Regions from separate parts of the Bacillus sp. ISL-39 genome, predicted to be linked through region 1. Evidence: riboswitches for the same ligand, from Rfam matches in the RefSeq annotation. Region 1 holds a riboswitch; each other region holds the start of a gene.
The links. A riboswitch is a leader RNA that binds a small molecule or an ion and turns the genes downstream of it on or off. The one in region 1 is predicted to bind cobalamin.

Region 1 (7,594 bases):
AAAATCAATGCCGAAAATGTCAGCGGCCAGCTGGATAAAACTATTCCTCAAAACTTCATTCTCGCGGTAATGGCTTACTAGCTTCATATTTCAAAACTCCTGTCTCTCGAAGCGAACATATACGTTTTATGATGGAATCGGATTCCATAGATCAACCCCATAGCGAGCATATTGCCCATGAGCGAGCTTCCGCCATAACTGATGAAGGGCAGCGGGATGCCGGTAATCGGCAGCAGCTGGATCGTCATCCCGATATTCTGGAAGACGTGAAAGGTGATCATGCTGATGACTCCCGCGCTGATGTAGGTATTGAAAGGGTCGTTCGTATCTAGTGCCGTTTTTGTCAAATGGTAGATTAGCAGGAAGTACAGGCCGATGACAAAGCTGCCGCCCACAAAGCCGAATTCCTCACCGATGACACTGAAAATGAAGTCCGTATGGCTTTCAGGTATATAGACTTCGCTCCCATTCAGGCCTTTCCCGGTAAGCATGCCGGAACCAATGGCACTGAGTGATTTTAATAGATGGTACCCATATTCGGGGTAGCTCTCAGGGTCAAGCCACGCATAAATGCGCCCGAACTGATAGGTTTTTACCCCCAGGTATTTTTTCAGGATTTCTGGTTTCCAGATGACAAGATACAGGATACCGGCACCTAGTGCAGCTCCACTGCCATAGAGCGGAAGGATGATCTTCCAAGTGATGCCTGACACCAGGATGATCCCGGTGAAAATCGCAAGCACGACTAGAGAGGTGCCCAGGTCGGGCTGAAGCATGATCATTCCAAGTGGCATGGCGGTTATGAAGCCAAGCTTGATGAAAAGCAGGAAGTCAGTTTGAAGAGTCTTGATCGAATGTTTCTTATGGTGGGCATAGATCGTGCTGCTCAAGGCAAGAATCAGAAAGACTTTCATGAATTCCGAAGGCTGGATCGAACCGAATGGTTCGATGAAAAACCAGCTTTTTGCGCCATTCCTTTCCTCTGCTATGCTGGCAGGAGCGAAAAACAGGAAGATGAGCAGGAAGACTCCAAAACCGTACAAATACCAGCTAAGCTTGCGGTACTGTTCGCTGTCGAACATCATCACAACACCGATGATCCCCGACCCAACGACATACCAGAAGATTTGTTTATATAAAAAGTTCTGTCCAACATATTGGCCTGTTCTCTGGGCGCTGTAAATCGCGAAGCAGCTAGTCAAAAAGAACAACAGTAAAAGGAGCGTCAATGTCCAGTCAAAACGATCAATTTTTTTTAGAGGCTTCTCCATTTGCCACACCCTGTCCGATACGTTTCTACAATACTATGCTAGCAGAGATGAAATATCCTTACAATCCCTGATGAGGTAACATTTTCCTGTAAATAATGGCTGTTTTCGTAAAGATTATAGTTAAAATCCTAAAGCCGACTTTAACGTGATAAAAGGCATTTTGTAAGTCGGTACTAAGTTTGTAAGCTCTTTTCTCATATTAAGCGTTAATTTTGTGAAGAGACTTAGGTAACTCAATCCTATTTTGTAGTCAATAGCAACAAAGTTTGAGAAAAGAGCCTAAATAATAGACGAATAGTAAGGAAGAATAGTTTCTTTTTTGGCGGGGATTCTTTTACGGGAGAGGCAGATAATAATTATGTTTTTGAAGAGTCAGAATAAGATATTTTCTGCCGTTTTTGTTAGAATGGAAGAAGTGTTATTTTGTACGGAGCCGCTGGCAATTTTGCAGCTGAGAATTTTTCCAGGAGGTTTTGCCTTTGAAAAAGAACCATCCTTACAGCAGGGATTTACTATATGTCCATATGAACGAACGAGACCAGTATGTGCTCTCACATGGGATTGAATTCCATGAATTCGCCAGATCATTGTCTGATTCGCTCAACCATCTGCTGCTGTTGAAGCATCGCTATGAAGATGGTGAGTTCAACAGACATACTTTATTTGAGTATGTACCTGAGGACAGCGTCGAAAAACTGGTTGGAGCCAATGTCCATGCATTCGGGGATTTTTGCTGGATCGATTTTGAGGAAGTGGAAGCACTGAATGTGCTGTCTGCCCAGGAGATCGCTGAGCTTCTATATCTAGGGCATATTAAGCACCATTTGAAACTGCCCTTCTATAATCAGCTTAATAATCGTTTTGTGTTTCTGTCCACTGAAGATGGCTGGTATAACAAAACCTATTACCGAAATCTCAATGACTTTTTCCGCATGCTTGGCTATGTCCTGTCAGGAAAACTGGGGGAAATGAAGCCGGAAAAAACGCTGCTCGGAATCCGGAAAAAGAAATCCTATCCTTTTGTCAGCAAGGAAATCCTGAAATCATTGATACCAGCCTTGAAGGAAGGGGCGGTTTTTTCGCTGAAGAACATCCAGCAAAACCGCAACAGAATTGAAATACCAATCTGGGTCATCGGGGATTTTGCCAACATGGATGACATGCATGATGAATATAAGAAAGCAAGCCGCAGCAATCCGGATGGCAGGATTGTCTTCGATAAAAAAGCGAAAGAATGGAGCTTGTTTGCCCAATAAAGCTGTTTTCGGAAAGATTGTTGTTAAAATCCTAAAGCTGATTTTAACGTAATATAAAGCCATTTTGCAGGTCGGTATTAAGTTGCATGCTCATTTCTCATAAAAAGAGTCAACTTTGCGAAGAAACATAGGTCATTCCATCCTATTTTGTAGTCAATAGCAGCAAAGTTTGAGTAAAGAGCCCCCAATAAAGTCGAAAAAGCAAAAATTTTGAAGCGGTTTTTGGCAAATCGTGTATAATTGGATGTAGCGGAAAATTACATATCGAAATGAACAGGTGTCTTTTAAAAGAGACTTAATAGGGAAGTTGGTGAAAATCCAACGCGGTCCCGCCACTGTAAATGAGAGCAAGCTGCAACTGCCACTGTACAAATGTATGGGAAGGCGCAGCGAGCATTGACCATGAGCCAGGAGACCTGCCTGTCCATTGCACCAACAAACTTACGAGGATAGGGAGGTGCCGACAAGCTCTATGTCTTTTATGATGATAAAAACATTTGCTTACTCGGACATCTCCCCTTCAGGTGGAGATGTTTTTTTGTGTTTTGGCTGTGTTAAAGCCATACTTAACAAAGTTAATCGAAAAATTTGGAGGAGAAGCGAATGAAGAAGTTATTAATGATGATGGTGGCTGCAGCCATGATCCTGGCAGGCTGCGGTACCGAAGCACAGCCCGAAAAGAAGGAAAGCGAAAAAGCCGCACAGGAGCAGAAGACGGGATTCCCTGTCACGGTAAAAGACGCAATTGATGAAGAAGTGGTCATTTTAGAAAAGCCTGAAAGGATCATTTCTCTGATTCCGAGCAACACGGAAATTGTCTACGCACTTGAGAGCGGAGAGGCGATTGTCGGCGTCACCGATTTCGACAATTATCCAGAGGATGCAATGTCGAAGGAAAAAATCGGCGGAATGGAATTCAATATCGAGAAAATGATTTCTCTGAAACCTGACCTCGTACTTGCCCCCGGTTCGACCGCGGACACTGCAGAAGCAGGCCTTCAACAATTAAAGGATGCGGGAATTGCTGTTGTCGTTGTGAATGATGCACAGTCATTTGAAGAAGTGTATCAATCAATCGAGATGATTGGCAAGGCCATTGGCGAGTCAGAAAAGGCGGATGAGCTTGTAGACAAGATGAAAAATAGTTTTGCGGAATTAAAAAAGAAAGCTGAAACAATCAAGCCGGAAGAGCAAAAGACGGTCTTTGTGGAGGTCTCACCAGCACCGGAAATCTACACAGCCGGCAAGAACACTTTTATCAATGAAATGCTTGAGCTGATTGGTGCAAAGAACGCTGCCGGAGATATGGAGGGCTGGCCGAAGGTCGACCCGGAAGCAATTGTTGAGCGTAATCCTGATGTGGTTGTGACAACCTATGGATACTATACAGAAAAGCCAGTTGAGCAGGTGCTTGCACGGCAGGGCTGGAATAATGTGAAAGCGGTCAAGGAGCAGCAGGTTTACGATGTCCACTCCGACCTTGTAACCCGTTCAGGTCCAAGGCTCGCTGAAGGAGCAGAGGAGCTTGCAAAAGCCATTTACCCGGACATTTTTAAATAACAAATCAATCGCCTATCTAATCACGGCGGTGTTTTTGATCATATCGATGCTGCTGGGCATATCCATTGGTACGGTTTCCATTCCTGTACCAGCCATTATAGAAATCATTGTTGCTGAAGTTTTCCGCTTTCAGGGACAGGGAATTGATCCGATGCATGCAAGTATTGTCATGGATATCAGGCTGCCGCGTGTGCTGCTGGCAGGGCTTGTCGGTGCGTCGCTGGCGATTGCCGGTGCCGCGTTCCAGGGCCTGTTGCGCAATCCACTGGCAGATCCCTATACGCTTGGGATTTCATCAGGTGCCTCCATCGGCGCAGTCGTTACTCTGTTTTTCGGCATTTCGCTGCCGCTGATCGGTGTCTTCACATTGCCAGTGCTAAGCATTTTGTTCGCCTTCGCCACCGTCTTGTTTGTACTGTTTTTTGCCCGCAAAGTCGACAGACTGCTCAGGGTGGAAACAATCATCTTAACCGGAATCATCTTAAGTTCATTTCTGGGTTCATTCATTTCTTTGATGATTGCCCTTTCCGGCGAAGAGCTGCGGCAAATCATCGGCTGGCTGCTTGGCAGCGTGTCGATGCGCGGCTGGGAATACATTAAGATTATTTTTCCTTTCTTTATGATTGGTTTAGTGATATTGCTTGCCAATACAAGGGAATTGAATGCAATGTCCTTTGGTGAGGAAAGGGCACAGCATCTCGGTGTCAATGTCGAGCGCCGCAAGCTGCTGATTTTGCTGTCGGGTTCTCTTTTAACAGGATCGGCCGTAGCTGTATCAGGAACGATCGGATTTGTCGGTCTCGTCATTCCACACCTGACAAGGACAATCTGGGGTCCGGACCATCGCCATCTGCTGCCGTTATCCGTCCTGATTGGCAGCGGCTTCCTGATCCTCGCAGACCTGATCTCAAGAACGATTATCGCCCCTTCGGAATTGCCGATTGGCGTGATCACGGCATTAATCGGTGCTCCGGTTTTTGCATTCATTTTAATGAAAAATCGCAGGGAAAGAAGTGCAGGCCGATGATCACAGTGAAGAGTTTGACAGGCGGATATGCAGGCGGCGAGGTCCTGAAGAATATCAGTTTTGAGGTAGGAAAAGGGGAGCTGTTCGGCATCCTGGGCCCAAATGGAAGCGGGAAGACCACACTCTTAAAAATGATCAGCGGCGCTTTGGAATTCAGGGAAGGTGCCATTGAGCTGGATGGCCGGCCATTGACCCAGTATTCACCGAAACAGCTTGCCAGGATGATGGCAGTCCTGCCGCAGCATGCGGATCAAGCCTTTTCTTATAGTGTAAAAGAAACCGTCTCGCTCGGCCGCTATGCACACCAGAAAGGCTGGTTCAATAGCTGGCGAGATGAGGATGAAGAGATTGTCCAGGAGGTAATGGAACAGACGGGCATCACCCACCTTCAGGAAAAATCAATCACAGAACTATCCGGCGGCGAAAAACAACGAGTCTACCTCGCGCAGGCACTTGCGCAGCAGCCGAGGATTCTGCTGCTCGATGAGCCTACGAACCATCTCGACCTGAGTTTTCAAAAAGAGCTGCTGGACTTGCTGAAAAAATGGGCATCCGAACAGGGGTTGACTGTCGTTTCGATTTTCCATGACTTGAACCTGGCATCATTATATTGTGACAGGCTGCTTTTGATGGAAAACGGTGAGGTTCTGATTGTTGATACTCCTGCTGAAGTTTTAAAAGAAGAGCGAATCAAGAGTGTCTATAAGACGCAGATCAAAAACCACCCCCACCCGGAAATTGCCAGGCCGCAATTGCTGCTGGTTCCTGAAGCGGACGTCGGTCATAAGGATAACCTCAAGATTGATGCCAGGTATCTTGACGTCGGGCAAGACCGGATTGTTCTGCAGTCACCGGTAAAATTGCGGACAATGTCCTCGGGAATAACCGGTGCCGGGATCGGGTGGCACAGCACGTTCGTGCACCGGATTGTACCGATGGAGTATGACTGTAGCGACCATAAGGCGGAGATGGCCGAGTATTTGCAGGAAAATGGATTTCTTCCAAGCGAAACTGTTGGGATGATGACGGCTGTTTCAGCAGACACAGCATCATACCGTCTTTTTGAGGCAGACGGTATGTCGATTTTCATTCTGGTTTCCGCTGGGCACACTCATCGGGACAGACCACGGAATATCAACACCTGGCTGTTCATTAACCACAGGATTTCCGAGGAAGCTTTTATCCAGAGCGCAATGACCGCGGCAGAAGCGAAAATTAGTGTTTTGCAGGAGCTAGAGGGAAGCGGGGCAGGTATTGCTGGCCAGTCAGCTGGCATTTCTACGGATAGTATCTGCATCGCTGCCACCCAGCAGGGAGCAGCAATTTCTTACGCAGGCACGGCGACTCCGCTCGGCAAGCTGATCAGCGAGGGAATTTATACCTGCACGAAGGAAGCGATATTGAAGTATAGAGTTAGTAAAAGCGCGATTGAACATAAATGAAGGAAACCCGACATTCCATCTCGAATTTATTTTTAAGAGGTGATGATGATGGAATTGAAAATGGGCTATGTCATTTTATATGTTTCCGATCTGGAAAAAACGAAGCAATTTTACGGTGAGCTGCTTGGCCTTAAACTTCGCAATGAATTTGGGACCTATATCGAGTATGAAACTGGCAACACCGTTCTGTCGATGAACACCCGGGAAAGCGGCCGCGAGATCACGACGCTCCCAATCCCGGATGGAGTAAGGAAGGAACAAACCTTTGAGCTCGGATTTGTTACAGAGGACGTCCATGGCGCTGTGGAAAAATTGCGGGCCGCCGGAGTCCCGATCCTGCTCGAGCCAACCGAAAAACCATGGGGCCAGGTCGTCGCCTATGCAGCCGACCCAGATGGGCATTATATTGAGATATGCACCCCGATTGGGTGAAAAACAAGTCCTGCAGTTCATTGAGCTGCAGGACTTTGTTATTTATGGTGAGCTAATGAGACTGAGTATTAAGTTATAGTGGCTCTTGAGGCCAACATGTGCCCGAAACCGGAAAGGAGCGTTGAATTCGGTAACAAGTAAGGCCGGCATGTGCCCGAAACCGGAAAGGATCGGTAATTTCGGTAACAAGTAAGGCCAACATGTGCCCGAAACCGGAAAGGATCGGTAATTTCGGTAACAAGTAAGGCCAACATGTGCCCGAAAACCGGGAAGCCTCGTGATTTCGGTAACAAGTAAGGCCAACATGTGCCCGAAACCGGAAAGGAGCGTTGAATTCGGTAACAAGTAAGGCCGGCATGTGCCCGAAAACCCGAAAGCCTCATGATTTCGGTAACAAGCAAAATCATGCGTTTAATATAAGTTGCAATTAACTAAGGAACACATCTATCAAATGCTGAAATCACAAGAATTCCTTCACCGGTTTCTTCGCAAGTAGTGCAGCTGCCATCCCAAGCACCGGAAGGATAATGGACATCAGCAGAATTTCCTCATACCCGGCAAAATAATCGTAGGCGAGGCCAAATGGAAGAGGACCCAAGGCGGAAC
Region 2 (7,594 bases), on a different contig from region 1:
GTTCCATTATGAACTTTTCCATTGCCAGTCCTATCCAACCAGTGCTGGCATTGCTCGTTCCAGGAGTCAATATTATGATAGATTCTGTGTTGAACGAAGTTCTTCTTGACGAAACCTACTACGTTTTCTACTCTTCCCTTACTTTCAGGGTCTGCCTTTCGGCATAAAACTACTTTAAACTCCACCCCGTTGACAAACTGCTGAAATTCCTCGGTAAGAAGAATATCTCCTTCATTTTCTGCTACTACCAGTAGCCGATCCTGGTCGTACACAATTTCTTTGGAAACTCCGCTGAAAGCAATAAACGCTTTTTTATGTGCCTCTACTACATCCTTAGTCGTAAATGGCCTATTTTGGAACCAAACATATTTGAACCTCGAGTGCGCTAACACAAATACGATGAACATGAGTTTGACTGGCTTACCAGCTTTATTCCTTACTGTCACGAAACCGAAATCTGCTTGTATTTGTTCACCCATTGGCGGATCAGGAATGGCTTCGTATTCCCTTTTGTTAACCTCTTTAGGGATTGCGAACTCTTCCCGAATATCTTTTACATAATTTCTTACTGTACTTTCTCCCACTTTGAAAGTAGGAAACTTTTCTTTCAGCCAATCATATACTTGGGCTGCCGTCATGTCTGGATATTCCCTCAACCAATCCAATATCAACTCTTTATGTACATCTAATTTTTTTGTTCTAGCCATCGTAGATGCCGTCCATTCTGCCATTTCATCAGGTGTCTTCTGTAGGTACTTATAAACTGTATTTCTTGATAAATTCATCTTTCTTGCAATAGCTGAAACGCTGTACTTCTGCTTGATCAGTCCCCTAATCTCTATATACATTTCAAACTTATCCACCTTTCAATTCCTCCTGCCTATATCTAAGAAGCTAATAATCTATGATATAGCCAAGGGTCTCTGTAGTAAATAAGTGTTCATTTTTATTTTTAGCGGAAACTGTTCACTTTATTCTAGCAGTCACATTACCACGTGTTCTAGTAATTTTTACCAGTTACAGCCAGGAAGTTTACCACCGAATGCCAGAGGTTTTACCATGATTTTGGTCAGACTTGATCGTCAATCTTATTAATTGCAATCAGGTTTGCACACTTTGCATGGTTTAACGGATGGATCATTGAGTTCTTTAAGGTGTTCCAGAGGCAGATAGTAACCGTTCTTCTCCTGATTAATGATCACTTTCAGATCAAAATTCTTTTTTGTGATATAGGAACAGGTTGTCTTATGAAGCTTGTTTCCATTAGCTGTGTCATAAACGATTACATATGGAAATTTCAGTATTTCAGCATACATCTTTATAGCCATAAATAACACTTCCTTTTTCTATGAATATATCACTTAGAATAGCTGAATGGTATAATTTAACTAAAATATATTCTGAATTGAGGGAAAAAGACATGGCATCTTTTACTCAGGAAAAATTTGATTTGCCAGGAAACTTAAGAGGCAGAAGTATTCATCTAAATGTCATTCCAACTGTGTCCAATTTGAAGAATGTGATTGATAAATTGATTGTAGTTGAAGGGGATGTAAGTCAATTAAAGCAATGGGAAAAGAGGAGTTATGCAGCTTATCAGATTAGTAAAATCAAAAGAGAAGTGATGAATGCACCGACAAAGGAGCGCAGAACGAATCTTGTGAAACAGCATATTTTAAACCAGGACCCAAATGATTTAGGTGCCAGCTGTATTGATATATATTTAGTTGCCTACGTTGCGGAGAGCGTTAAACCAGGAAAACAAGCATTTATAGAATATGTAATGCATCACGGAATCACGGATAAGCCCAACTCGGCTCAGGCGATTTGGCAGGTAGGAAAAGGGGATGGAACGTATCTGGGAGTTTTACATGAAGATGGTTCAGTCCGGGATTGGCACTTTTTCAGGAAGTGGGTTAATGGTCCAAGTATGGGCAAATCAAAGATGTATAACAAGCTAGTCCGAGACAGAATACCTGAAATCATTCACCAGTCTGGAAAATCATTTAATACGAGAAAATTAGTACATGAGGATTATATCAAAGAGTTGAAAAATAAAGCATTTGAAGAACTGAACGAGTATGTTCAGAGTAATAGCAATCAAGAAGCAGCTGAGGAATTGGCGGATTTATTAGAAGTAATGCATTCATTAGCAGAAGTTCAAGGTTATACAATTGATCAGATTGAGGAAATACGTAAACGGAAAGCAGAGGTTAGAGGCGGGTTTAGGGAAAGGATTTATTTGATTAATGTAGAAGAATAGTTAAAGATAATTAGGGAGAAAAAATGATGGATAAAAAGACATTTAAGATAACCTTTAATAGACTGCTGGAAGCGTCAGTAGATGGACTTACAAATAAACAAAAGATCAAGTATATGAAAAAATGGATAAGAGATCACGAGAAGATGGAAGGAATCCAACCCGAAAAATCCATTTCACTGCCAAACTCTATACATGTTAAAAGCAGTGAGAAGATAGGTGAATTGGTAAGAACAAAATTAGCCCAAATAATACGAAACGACTTACTAAGTCCCGAAAAGATAAGAGTTTTACAGGATGCAAGACACTGCAAGAATTTATTTGACATAAATTATCCGATGCTTAAAAAGGTTACATATGACCGTCCGTTAATAGAACAAAGAACAGTGAATGGATATTTCCGTTATTGGGCAAAGCCGGTTACTATACATAATGAAAAATATCTTGTGTGCAATGATTGGTATGAGAGGAATAGAACCAAGTTCATTTCATGGTTAGAGAGTCTGAATTAAGTTTTTTTTCTTAGAAATCTCTAATACTTGTATAAAGATTTTAAAAGGGCGCTTAAGTGAAACAATTAATTCGAGTCATCTACTTATCGTTCGGCCTACTTATTATTTGAGATAGAACCGGTTTTGCTTGAAGCCAAAAATGAGAGTGAAAAAATTGAATTATAGCAAATTCATACAATTTATTACTCCTCTCGACATTATTTGTGTATAATTAAAACCAGCGGAAAATTTAATACATAAAGAATCTGGTGTCTTCTAAACCAATTAGTAGTTTAGAGACTTAATAGGGAAGTTGGTGAAATTCCAACGCGGTCCCGCCACTGTAACTGGGAGCTTCAAGCCTGATGCCACTGTACTTTTTGTATGGGAAGGCGCTTGATTGCAATGACCAGAAGCCAGGAGACCTGCCTGATTCTTCGCGCCACAACCTACGAGGATAGGAGGTGTTTGGGAACGATTCTGGCTTTTTATAAGAGGAACCGACACAAACATCTCCATGAGTAAAATGGAGGTGTTTTTTTAGTTTTATAGACAGGTTTTGTTTTGTTATGCAAAAAGTGAGGACTATTACAAAAGATAATTCGGAGGAATGAAAGATGAAGAAATTGAATGCATTTTTATTTGCTTTATTATTAACGATTGGTGCGCTGGCTGGGTGTGGCAGCGACAATGCTGATAAGACTAAACAAGAAGATACAAAGAAAACGGAAACAGCCCAGCAGGCAGAAGCGAAATTCCCTGTCAGCATAACGGATGGAACAGGACAGGAAGTGACCATTGAATCGAAACCGGAAAAAATCGTTTCCCTGATTCCGAGCAATACGGAAATTGCCTACGGATTGGGTCTTGATGAGCAAATTGTCGGAGTTTCTGATTTTGATAATTTCCCAGAAGAAGTGGCGGAGAAAGAGAAAATTGGCGGCATGGAGTTCAATGTCGAGAAAATCATTTCTTTAAAGCCTGATTTGGTTCTTGCGCATGCTTCAAGTGCTCATTCCTCTGAAGCTGGACTTCAGCAGCTTAGAGATGCGGGTATTACTGTGCTTGTCGTTAATGATGCGACGACATTCGATCAAGTTTATGAGTCAATCAGCATGGTTGGTACTGCGTCAGGCGAAAAGGAAAAAGCAGATGCTTTGATTGCGGACATGAAGGAAAAAATTGAAGTGGTCAAAACAAAAGCCCAGGAAATAAAAGAGGAAGATAGAAAGTCAGTATTCGTTGAAGTTTCGCCGGCGCCTGAAGTTTATGCTGCTGGGAAAAATACTTTCATTGACGAAATGCTGCAGATCATTAATGCGGAAAACACCGTTAAAGAAGAGGGATGGCCTAAGCTGGATTCAGAGGCCATTATTGAAAGCAATCCTGAGGTAATTGTCACGACCCACGGTTACTATACACCTGAGCCGGTGAAAAATGTAACAAGCCGTGAAGGATGGGACAAGATTACGGCGGTCAAAGAGAACCGTGTAGTCGATGTTCATTCAGACAAGGTGACGCGAACAGGCCCGAGGCTGACAGAAGGAGTAGAAGAGCTTGCAAAAGCGGTTTACCCGGATGTTTTTAAATAATAAGGTGATTTCCCGTGTCTTGCGGAGGAGCAATAAAAAACAGCCTCAATATAAGGGAGCGTCGCAGGAAACAAGTTTGTTTCCTGCTGCCCACCCATACAATGCAACACCAGTGGAAATAGGAGAAAGCTATCTGAAAATGACAGAAGACTTCGTTGTCCTGCATTCTCCTATTCCTTTAAGAACGATGTCTTCGGGAGTTGTCGGAGCGGGCACCGGCTGGCACAGCACCTTCGTGAACCGGCATGTGGATAAGAGTTATGATTGCAGTGATCACCGGGAAGAAATGATCCATTATTTGAAGGAACAGGGATTCGAGCCTGGGGAAACGGTCGGGATGATGACTGCCGTGATGGTGGAGGATGTATATTATAAGCACTATCAGGATGAAGAGTTTTCAGTGTTTATCGTCGTTACGGCAGGTACCGGCAATGCGGTGGACGCCTCGAAAAGCAGCAAGTATTATTCCTATGACATCTCACCTGGCACCATTAACATTTGGATATTTGTCAACGGAGAAATGACGGAGGAAGCTTTCATCCAGAGCATTATGACAGCTACTGAAGCGAAGACAAAGGCTCTGCACGATCTGGAAATAAGGGATAGTCTGTCAGGTTCAGTGGCAACGGGTACATCCACCGACAGTATCTTGGTTGCTTCAACCCAGCGGGGACAAATGCTGGAATACGCTGGCACGATTACTCCTCTTGGGCGGACTATTGGCAAGGGTGTCCATGAATGTACAGTTGAAGCAATCACGAACAGCAAGAAAAGGGTGAAGATATGATTCTGAACCACCTTATCGCGGTGACACTTGCAGTCATCCTTGATTGGTTTGTTGGTGATCCGCCGGACTGGCCGCACCCTGTGAAGTGGATGGGCACGCTTATTTCGAAGTTGGACAGGCGAATGAATAAAGGAAGCGGCAGAAAAGCAAAGGGAATTGCAATGGTCGCTTCCGTCCTGCTGACTGTCGGAAGCATCGCTATCCTTATCACATCATTATTTTACTTCCTGCATCCAGTAGCGGGAATCCTGATGGAAGCAGTGCTGATTTCGACTGCGATTGCCCAAAAAAGCCTTAAGGAAGCCGGGCTATCCGTCTATGAGCCGCTTGAAGACAATGATTTGGGAGAGGCGAGACACAAGCTGTCCTGGATTGTTGGCCGCGATACAGAGCAGCTTCAGGAACCAGAGATTGTCCGGGCTGCTGTCGAAACGGTAGCAGAGAACACGAGCGATGGCATTACTGCCCCGCTTTTCTGGGCAGTGATAGGAGGAGCTCCGCTTGCGCTTTTATATCGGGCTATCAATACCTGTGATTCGATGGTCGGCTATAAAAACGATAAGTATTTTGACTTTGGCTGGGCGTCAGCAAAACTTGATGATCTGGTAAACTGGGTGCCAAGCCGGATTACTTCGCTTTGTATGGTAGTGATGAACCGCCCGCTTTACACTACAAGAATTGCCGCCTGGAAAATGGTCAGACGCGATGCTAAAAAGCACCCGAGCCCAAACAGCGGATGGGGAGAGGCTGCTGTGGCGGCGATACTGGGTGTCCAGCTCGGAGGCATAAATTATTATAAAGGTGTCATTTCTAAACGCGCCACGATGGGTGAAGCACTTGTTACCCTCGAGAGAAATCATATTCTAGCAGCAAACAAAATCGTGACAGCGACTGTTCCGCTCTTTTTGGCAGTGCTGTGGCTTGGGGGGATTTTCATTGAAATGGCCGGCTCATGGTGCCAATCCACATTATTTATATGAAGCAATGAATCTGCCAGTTCCGGAAGAAAAGCTGGATTTCAGTGCCAATATTAATCCACTGGGTCCGCCTCTTGTGTTAAAAGAGAATTGGGGCCAGCTCCTTGAGTCGGTCACTGAATATCCGGATCCTAACGGAACGATTTTAAAAAGAAAGATCGCTGAAACGGTAGGATTGCAGGAAAACCAGATCCTCCTGGGGAACGGGGGCGCTGAAATCATTTCCCTGATTGGCCGGATGCTTGCTGGAAAACAGGCGGTGATTGTCCAGCCTGCTTTTTCGGAATATGAAGAAGCTTGCAGGGTAAACGGCTGCCAGGTACTGCACCACCACCTGCAAGCCAGCTGGGCATGGATGGAAGAGGGTTTAAGTGACAAGCTCCAGAAAGCGGATGCTTTATTCCTTTGCAATCCTAATAATCCCACCGGTGCCTACTATCCAAAATCGATCATTGTTCATTTGCTGGAGGAGTGCAGAAGGCATCAATGCTTGCTGATTGTCGATGAGGCATTTTACGACTTCCTCGCAGAATACGAATCGATCACCCATTACATAAAGGAATATCCGAATTTACTTATCATCAGGTCGATGACAAAAATGTTTGCTATACCTGGCTTGAGGCTTGGCTATTTGCTCGCAGACCCAGCAGTCATCAGGGAGATTGCAGCCTTCCAGCCGCATTGGAGCACAAATGCGATTGCCTTGAAGGCAGGTGAATGGTGCCTCGATAGTGAATCATACATAAAAGAAACCATTGCCTTAATCGAACAGGAAAGACAACGTCTTTTCCGTTTTTACAAAAAACGGGACCTGCTGGTTTCTCCATCCCGTATTAATTTTTATCTTCTAAAGGACCCGTCTCTTAAAGGCCAGTATCCATTCCTGCAATACCTTCTTAATAGGGGAATCATCCCAAGACATACTTTGAACTTTCCTCGACTTGAGGGTGAATGGCTGCGATTTGCCATCAAGGGACCTGAAGCCAATGACAAATTGATGGGGGCGGTGGCTGAATGGCTGGACAGTCGTCTTTGATTTTTATCAGCGGTGGTGTCCGCAGCGGCAAAAGTCGTTTTGCCGAGATCCTCGCGGGGAAATCGGAAGCAAAATATTCCGGACAGCTCCACTACGTCGCTGCAGGACAGCCAAGCGATCATGAAATGAAAGAGAGAATCATGCGCCACCAGCAGGACCGGGAACTCAGCGGGCTGAATTGGAGAACCTGGAAATCCCCAGGAATCTTTCCCCGTTTTCTACCGTTCTGACAAAAAATGATATCGTCCTGCTGGATTGCCTGACCACGCTGTTGAATAATGAATTTTTTCATGAAGATGGGCAGTGGGAAAGTGATGGTTTCCCAGAAATGATCGTAACTAAGATCATGAATGAGCTGAATCAAGTGGCTCAACAAGCAAGAACATTTATCGTTGTCAGCAATGAGGTCCATGGGGAAGCGATAGCGGATGAAGCGCTTGTATTTACTTAT
Region 3 (7,594 bases), on a different contig from region 1:
TGGTAAGCTCCTATACAGATCTTAAAATAGGTGAGGCTTATTTTGTAGGAAGTTCCCTTCAGGTGACCCCAAGTTTCATTTCTGAGGTCCATACAGATTTTATCTTGACGTACATCATCTATTCGTTTGGGTGGCTAGCCGCAATCACGGCTTTAGCTCTGGTTATATTTTTTATTTGTAGAATATCGATTACCGCTAAGAGTGTGAATCCCCCTTATGGAAAATTGCTAATTACAGGATTGGCAGCAGTCTTTTCAGCTCAGTTTATACTAAGCCTACTAACGAATCTCGGTTTATCTCCACTGACTGGTGTACCCGTACCATTCATGAGTTATGGAGGTTCACATTTATTGCTGGAGATGATATCCGCAGGACTGATTCTAAGCGTATATAGAAGACGAAAAACCAAGGAGACAGTTTCCTTGACTCACTCTCCGCAAAGTAATTAGAAGCAACCAATAATGGATTCAATGCTGCAAGAAGCCATTACTAAAAATCTCAGACTATTTGCCAGTCTGAGATTTTTTAATGGACTACTTTATTAGTGATAAAAAAGTGCCAGATCCTATATACTCAAACCGTAATTACCGATGCGGTCTTTCTTTACCTATTCCACGAACCTGCTACATCTTTTAAAAAATTCATTAAAAAATGCGTTTATCCTTCCTGCTCCTTTAGTTAAATAAGAATGATATTAACAATTGAATACCAAAAGCTAAAATAGTCGTTATACTAATATCTAAAAAGATATAACTCCTTTTCTTATCTTTATATTTTGTGTCAAAGAAGAACCTAATCAAATAAAAAGTAGTAAAGATAGCAAGTAATTCGATGAAATTCAAATACATTACTTCAACTCCTTACCAATGTACTTTCTATAATATTAATTGAACTATCCTGCACCTTATGTTGAACAAATTAATGGCAGGACTATTTGACGAATTCATCTTTGAAAAAATCCAAAAACCACCTGTTTTATCGAATATTAAATGGGTGGCAATTAAGCAAAGGAAATAAGAAATGGCTGGGTCTTTTGTTTCTAATATGGAACCTACAACCCAAAAGAGAAATATACTAAGTATAAAAATAATAAATAAATAAATATGCCAACCCTTCACCCATCATACTCTCTCCCTTGTTCTTGTCTCTTATTTCTAGTAACCTTGTTAACACTATCTTATTCAACAACCCTGCTTCGTCTGCTCACTAAGGAATTCAACAAAAAAGGCCGTTAATCCTTCTGGATCAACGCACCCTTTTGTTGGACAAGACATTAATTCAAATTGGTTTTTATGTCATTTTTATATATGTCCACTTTGTTCGCAGCAAATTTCAAAGATTGTGATTTCCCATTGATTGTAAGACCAATATGAATGGATAAAGGGAAATCAATTTTTTTAATCATATCTTCTAAGGCATAATATTCATCCTGTTTATCGTTATAAAAAACAACTGAACTAATTATTACCTCTTCGTCTTCTATATCTAGGTTACACATCATAGGATATTTATCGCCATTATTTATAGCTAATTCACCTAATACAATTGAACCGTTTAACTCTTCTGTAAAGTTCTTTGTTTCAGCTGGTCTTACCCAAGTCTCATCTTGTTCTACGTTCTCTTCTTCATCTATTGCCCATTCCCATATAGGATATTCCCTTAAGTCCTCAATGGTTAATTCATCAACTGGTTTGCTTTTGCTCATAAATTCCTTCCTCCTCACTACTAATTTCACCAGTAAAAATCCAAAATTACGGCTTCGTTTGTTCAAGAAGGAATTCAACAAAAAGGTGCCTTAATCCTTCCTGGATCAACGCACCAAGTAGTTTAAGAATAAAAGTAGGTCAATAGCTATTTCAAAATATCAATGGAGCGACAAACCAAGCTATAAAATCACCAGTACTGATACTGCGCAGCGCTTCTGCATTTTCATCATACTTGCCCTATCCGCCTACAGATATACCGCCTGTATGGTCGCAAGCAATGCCTTGTCGTTTCAACGGCATTCTTAAAGCTCATCAAACCCATTCTCATCGGAGGTTTTAGTATACTGTCTTGATTTTTGCTCAAAGAAATCGGTCTTGCCCATGTCTACTTCCTGATAGGCGATAATCCATCTTAATGGATTGTTCCGGTGTCCTTCGAAGGGGGCAGCAAAGCCGAGTTGCTCTGCACGTTTGTTTGCCATGAACTTTATATAGGCTTCCACATCTGACATGAGCAGTCCATCGACTTCGTTGCCGATAATATACTCCGCCCACTCAATCTCCAGCCGTGCCGCTTCCCGGAAGGCTTCCGTACCAAAATCCCTCAAGGATTCTGTATTGTACTCGGGATTTTCATACAGAATTTCTTTAAAAATCTTTTCGAATAGCCCCACATGCAGCTGTTCATCACGGTTAATGTAGTTAATCATCGTACTGGTACCAACCATTTTCTGATTCCGCGCAAGATTATAAAAGAACGCGAAGCCCGAATAGAAAAACAAGCCTTCCAGGATGACATCATAGACAATCGAATGCAATAGATTTTCTATGCTTGGGTTTTCGGTGAAGCCTTTGTATCCGTCTGTTATAAACTCATTACGCTTGCGCAGGATTGGTTCTGTCCTCCAATAGTCGAACACTTCCTCCTGCTTTGATTTGGAAACGATGCTTGACAGCACATAGCTGTAGGAATGATTATGGATCACTTCCTGCTGTGCCAAAATGATCATGAGTGCATTTAAGCTGGAGTCGGTAAGATAATCGGCAACCTTACCGGCGTAGTCTGTTTGAATGCTGTCAAGGAGTGCCAGGAGCCCGATGATTTTTAAAAAGGCATCCTGTTCTTTTTTGGAAAGCATCGAAAATTGTTTAATGTCCTTTGACATATTGATCTCAAATGGGGTCCAGAAATTGCCCAGCATTCTCTTGTATTTTGGGTAGGCCCACGGGAAGCGGACATCATCCCAGTTCAGTATATTGGAACTTTGTCCATTTATAATCCCGGTGGAAGAATTCGGCGCACCGACGTCGACAAGCAGTCTTTTCTTTAATTGGTTCATCTTAATCCGTCCCTCCTCTTAACTATGACAGCTTTCACATTCGTCAAACTCACTGCTTGAAGTGGAGCGGACATAATAAGTGGTTTTCAATCCTGATTTCCAGGCATCCATATGCAAATCCAGCAGTGCCTTTGCCTTGATTGTATTTGTTACATAAAAATTAAACGAGATCGATTGATCGATATGGCGCTGACGCCTGGCATTCTGCCTGATGCTCCAGTGCTGGTCCAGGTTGTAGGCTGTCTTATAGAACCACATCGTTTCGGCTGACAGATCTGGTGCGGTGACCGGAATCTTGTAATCTTTCTTTTCCTCGGAATATTCAAGCCGGAAAATCGGGTCAATGCTTGCTGTTGAACCCGCAAGAATCGAGGTTGAGGAGTTTGGTGCCACTGCCATTAAGTAGCCGTTCCTGATTCCATGCAGTCTTACTTCCTCAGCGAGTTTCCCCCATCTTTCACCAGCATATTGTCTCTTCTCGAAAAACTGGCCTGTCGACCAATCGGAGCCTTCAAAATAGGGGTACGCCCCTTTTTCTTTTGCCAATTCCAGACTTGCGCAGATGGTCCAATAGGCTATTTTTTCATAGAGAGTATCACAGTACTCGACAGCTTCTTCACTTTCCCATTTGATTTCCTTCAGAGCCAGCAAATGATGCCAGCCGAATGTCCCCAGTCCGATTCCCCTGTAATTCTTGTTGGTTATTTGAGCCTGCAGCACAGGGATCTCATTGATATCGATGACATTATCCAGCATTCTGACCTGAATTTTTATCACTCTATCAAGTACATCATCCGCGACGGTCTTTGCCAAAGCTATCGATGACAAGTTGCAGACGACAAAATCACCTGGCTTTTTATAGATTAAGATTTTTCCGTCTTCGACTGTTTCCTCTTCCAAAAGGGTCGGACTCATATTTTGGGTGATTTCCGTGCAAAGGTTGCTGCAATAAATCATCCCTTTGTGGTGATTGGCATTAAGCCTGTTGACCTGATCCCTGTAAAACATATAAGGTGTGCCGGTTTCAAGCTGAGAGATCATGATTGATTTAAAGATTTCGATGGCAGGGACCACTTCATGTGACAAACCAGGGTGGTTTACACAAGCCCAATACTTTTCCCGGAAGGATCCCGCACCCTTTGCCTCATCGAAATTATCTTCAAGAGAATACCCCATGACACTCCTGACTTCATGTGGATCAAACAGATACCAGTCGCCTCGTTTTTCTACTTGTTCCATAAATAAATCAGGAATACATATACCCGAAAACAAATCATGTGTCCTCTGGCGCTCATCTCCATTGTTCAGTTTTGCATCAAGGAACGGGAAGATATCTTTATGCCAGACATCAAGATACACGGCAATCGCGCCCTGGCGCTGCCCTAATTGATCTACAGAAACAGCTGTGTTATTCAGCTGCTTCATCCAGGGGATGACTCCGGAACTGACCCCTTTAAAGCCTTTGATATCACTGCCTCGGCTACGGATCTTTCCAAGATAAACGCCAATGCCGCCGCCATTTTTGCTTAAGGTAGATATATCTGTATTCGAATCGTAAATACTCCTTAAATCATCCGCAACAGTATCGATAAAGCAGCTTGATAATTGACCGTAGCTTTTGCCCGCATTCGAAAGTGTCGGAGTAGCCACTGTCATATAGAGGTTTGAAATCGCCCAGTATGCCTCTTCCACTAGCTCAAGCCTTTTTTCCTTTGGTTCTTCAGCCAGCAGCGTCATGGCAATGATCATGAACCGCTCTTGAGGCAGTTCGGCGAAATTCCCATTTTGTGTGCGTGCCAGGTATCTTTCTGCCATCGTTAAAAGCCCTATATATGTAAATAGCTTGTCCCTCTCTGGATCAATGACTTTTTCAAGATACTCTATTTCTTCACGGGAGTAGGATTCTACGATTAGACGATCATAGATCCCTATTTCTATCAACCTATTGATTAACTCATAAAATGAACCGTAGCCAGCTTCTCCCCTAAAGCCGGAACTCAGCATGTACAATTTTTTCAGGTAAAACCGCGCTGCAGCATAGGTCCAATCTGGTTCATTCCGGCCGATTCGCTCTACTGCGGTCAAAATCAACATGTTCCCAACCTGGTCATCTGTCATATTTTTCACCTCAAGAGCCCGGTCCACCTTCTCTTTGAACTGTGAAAAATCCAATCGGGGGAATGATTGTTCCATTTCTTCGATCCATTTTGCGGCTTTTTCATCCCTAACTTGAATGCTCATTTCCTATTCCTCCTGCTTGCTTACTTTTTCTCATTTCCAGCCTGTGCTTCCTTCTTATATCGGCAGTCTTAAAGAGCTCCCATTCAAACTCATTCTCTGGAATGACCTTCTCCACCGGAACGGGTGCACCATTGTCATCCTTTGCAACCATGGTCAGAATCGAGGTGGTGGTTAACGTTTTCCTGCAAGCTTTCAAGTTCTCACTTTCCACTTTCACGAACACTTCCATTGATGTTCTTCCTGTTGAAATAACGACTGCTTCAAGTGTTAAAATATCGCCCACCACAGCGGAAGACAGAAAATTAACCGAGTCAATCGAAGCAGTGACGACCGCCCTCCTGCTGTGCTTCATCGCTGCAATAGCGGCAATTTCATCAATATAGGACAGTACCGTTCCGCCAAAAATCGTTCCAAGATGGTTTGTATCCGGCGGCAGAACGAGCCTGTTCTGGAATGTCCTTGATACATTTGCTGATAATCCTTCCATTCCTGACTCCTCTCTGAAAACCTCCTTGAAAAACGAGAAAAACCCATCTCGAAGGATGGGTTTAAGTAACGTTGATGTATTAACAACTCATAGGAAGCCGCAAAAACAGCATGAGCCTGTCAATTGATCCCCGTATACCTTCCCTATTCCCGAAGAAGATAACACGAATAAATATGGCAGGTCTCCTGACTTGTGCTTCACCCTAATTTAAGGCCTTCCCATCTATTTTTTAGACAGTGGTTCTTCCTTATTTCGTCAGCACTTACAGTTGCGGGAACAGTTCTGGATTCTCACCAGATTCCCTATTAAGTCTTGTTCAGACACCATACTTATCGGTAATTTCAATATTTAGTTATAGAAACCATTCATTAACACAATATATCGTGTTATGAATTGATAGTAAATCATCTTCCTCACTTTTTCAACTATTTTTCATTTGTATTTAAATGCTCATGGACATCCGTTGTAATCACTCAGTACCCTCACTTTTTTTAAAATCAGAGCCTGGTCCAGAATTGGTTCGTTTCCTCCATCTAACACAAAATCAGGTCAGCCTAATTCCAAATGTGGTCGATAAAATACGAAAAGTGGCTGATATATCTTAAAATGTGGTCGAAATATTTCATTTTTTGACAAAAATGAACTTATTTCCTTTAAATTATTGGAATAAATACCCGATTCCACGTTTTGAAACGCTCCAATTTGGGTATTTAGTACTATATAAAGAGAAAGATAGTTCTTTTCATCAAAGGGGAGATGAAGATGCTGACGCTTTTTCTGTTACAAAGAGAACTTATTCAACTGAAAAACGAGTATCGATCAAGTGCTGACACTACAATAAGAAATCAAATTCTAAAAGACATTGAGCTCCTGACAGCGGCCATACAAGAAATAAAAGAGGCTTGGGAAGAAAAGTGCTCCCTGAATTCGGCCAAGAATATATAACAAAAAAGAAACCGTATCGAACGGTTTTTTTTTACTTCAAACTAATTGCTCAATCGGAGCCGGCTTTCCAAATAAGTACCCCTGAAACAGCTGATATCCATTCGCCTTTAGCCACTCAAAATCTTCCTCAGCCTCAATTCCCTCTGCAAGCGGAACAGACCCCAGCTTTTTCGCTTCCGCTCAATATATGTAATTATCACTATATCATCGCTGTCTATATAGGTAAAACAAACTATCGTAAAAATAGGGGTGAAGGAATAGTTGAAGTTCTGCATCTAGGTTATAATGGAGTGGTTTTCCGAAATCCAATCTGTAAGGAGTCAATCATGAAGTACATAAAACCAATCACCCCTCAACATGATCCCTGGGAAGCTTATCTTGATGTCGAACAATACGGCAAACCTCAACTCACCAACATTGAATTCACGACTACCACACTATGCAATATGCGATGCGAGCATTGCGCCGTCGGCTATACATTGCAAACAAAGGATCCTTCCGCACTTCCACTGGAGCTGCTTTTGCAAAGGCTTGATGAAATCCCGAAGCTTCGCTCTTTAAGCCTTACCGGCGGGGAACCAATGCTTTCTCTTTCTTCTGTCAGAAATTATGTCGTGCCTATTTTAAAATACGCTTCCGAACGCGGCGTCCGGACGCAAATCAATTCCAATTTGACGATGGATCTATCCCGCTATGAGATGGTAATCCCTTATTTGGATGTGCTGCATATCTCACATAATTGGGGCACCATCGATGAATTCATCGATGGAGGATTTGCAATGATGGAAAAGAAGCCTGACTATCAGCAGCGCGAAAAATATTTTACAAGAATGATTGAAAACAGCAGAGAGATTGTCAAAGCAGGTGTCATGGTT

Region 2: linked by a shared signal. The riboswitch ahead of J7E37_RS01965 (ABC transporter substrate-binding protein) and the one ahead of J7E37_RS15385 (ABC transporter substrate-binding protein) in region 1 are both predicted to bind cobalamin.
Region 3: linked by a shared signal. The riboswitch ahead of J7E37_RS11615 (acyl-CoA thioesterase) and the one ahead of J7E37_RS15385 (ABC transporter substrate-binding protein) in region 1 are both predicted to bind cobalamin.

Annotation. Positions count from the first base shown of each region.
Region 1 is NZ_JAGGQM010000020.1:29,138-36,731, reverse strand. Features, by position in the region: gene J7E37_RS15400 (GNAT family N-acetyltransferase) at 1-87, opposite strand, end outside; gene J7E37_RS15395 (FtsW/RodA/SpoVE family cell cycle protein) at 84-1,271, opposite strand; gene J7E37_RS15390 (hypothetical protein) at 1,751-2,527, shown strand; cobalamin riboswitch at 2,786-2,965, shown strand; gene J7E37_RS15385 (ABC transporter substrate-binding protein) at 3,131-4,087, shown strand; gene J7E37_RS15380 (FecCD family ABC transporter permease) at 4,053-5,114, shown strand; gene J7E37_RS15375 (heme ABC transporter ATP-binding protein) at 5,111-6,556, shown strand; gene J7E37_RS15370 (VOC family protein) at 6,605-6,988, shown strand; gene J7E37_RS15365 (MFS transporter) at 7,449-7,594, opposite strand, start outside.
Region 2 is NZ_JAGGQM010000002.1:47,164-54,757, reverse strand. Features, by position in the region: gene istA (IS21 family transposase) at 1-863, opposite strand, end outside; gene J7E37_RS01980 (hypothetical protein) at 1,092-1,328, opposite strand; gene J7E37_RS01975 (nucleoside triphosphate pyrophosphohydrolase) at 1,946-2,263, shown strand; gene J7E37_RS01970 (hypothetical protein) at 2,290-2,772, shown strand; cobalamin riboswitch at 3,002-3,198, shown strand; gene J7E37_RS01965 (ABC transporter substrate-binding protein) at 3,369-4,343, shown strand; gene J7E37_RS01960 (adenosylcobinamide amidohydrolase) at 4,309-5,130, shown strand; gene cbiB (adenosylcobinamide-phosphate synthase CbiB) at 5,127-6,110, shown strand; gene cobD (threonine-phosphate decarboxylase CobD) at 6,067-7,143, shown strand; partial or broken gene J7E37_RS01945 (bifunctional adenosylcobinamide kinase/adenosylcobinamide-phosphate guanylyltransferase) at 7,122-7,594, shown strand, end outside.
Region 3 is NZ_JAGGQM010000012.1:25,268-32,861, forward strand. Features, by position in the region: gene J7E37_RS11595 (FtsW/RodA/SpoVE family cell cycle protein) at 1-449, shown strand, start outside; gene J7E37_RS11600 (hypothetical protein) at 1,274-1,705, opposite strand; gene J7E37_RS11605 (ribonucleotide-diphosphate reductase subunit beta) at 2,009-3,046, opposite strand; gene J7E37_RS11610 (ribonucleoside-diphosphate reductase subunit alpha) at 3,065-5,287, opposite strand; gene J7E37_RS11615 (acyl-CoA thioesterase) at 5,271-5,774, opposite strand; cobalamin riboswitch at 5,933-6,117, opposite strand; gene yfkAB (radical SAM/CxCxxxxC motif protein YfkAB) at 7,046-7,594, shown strand, end outside.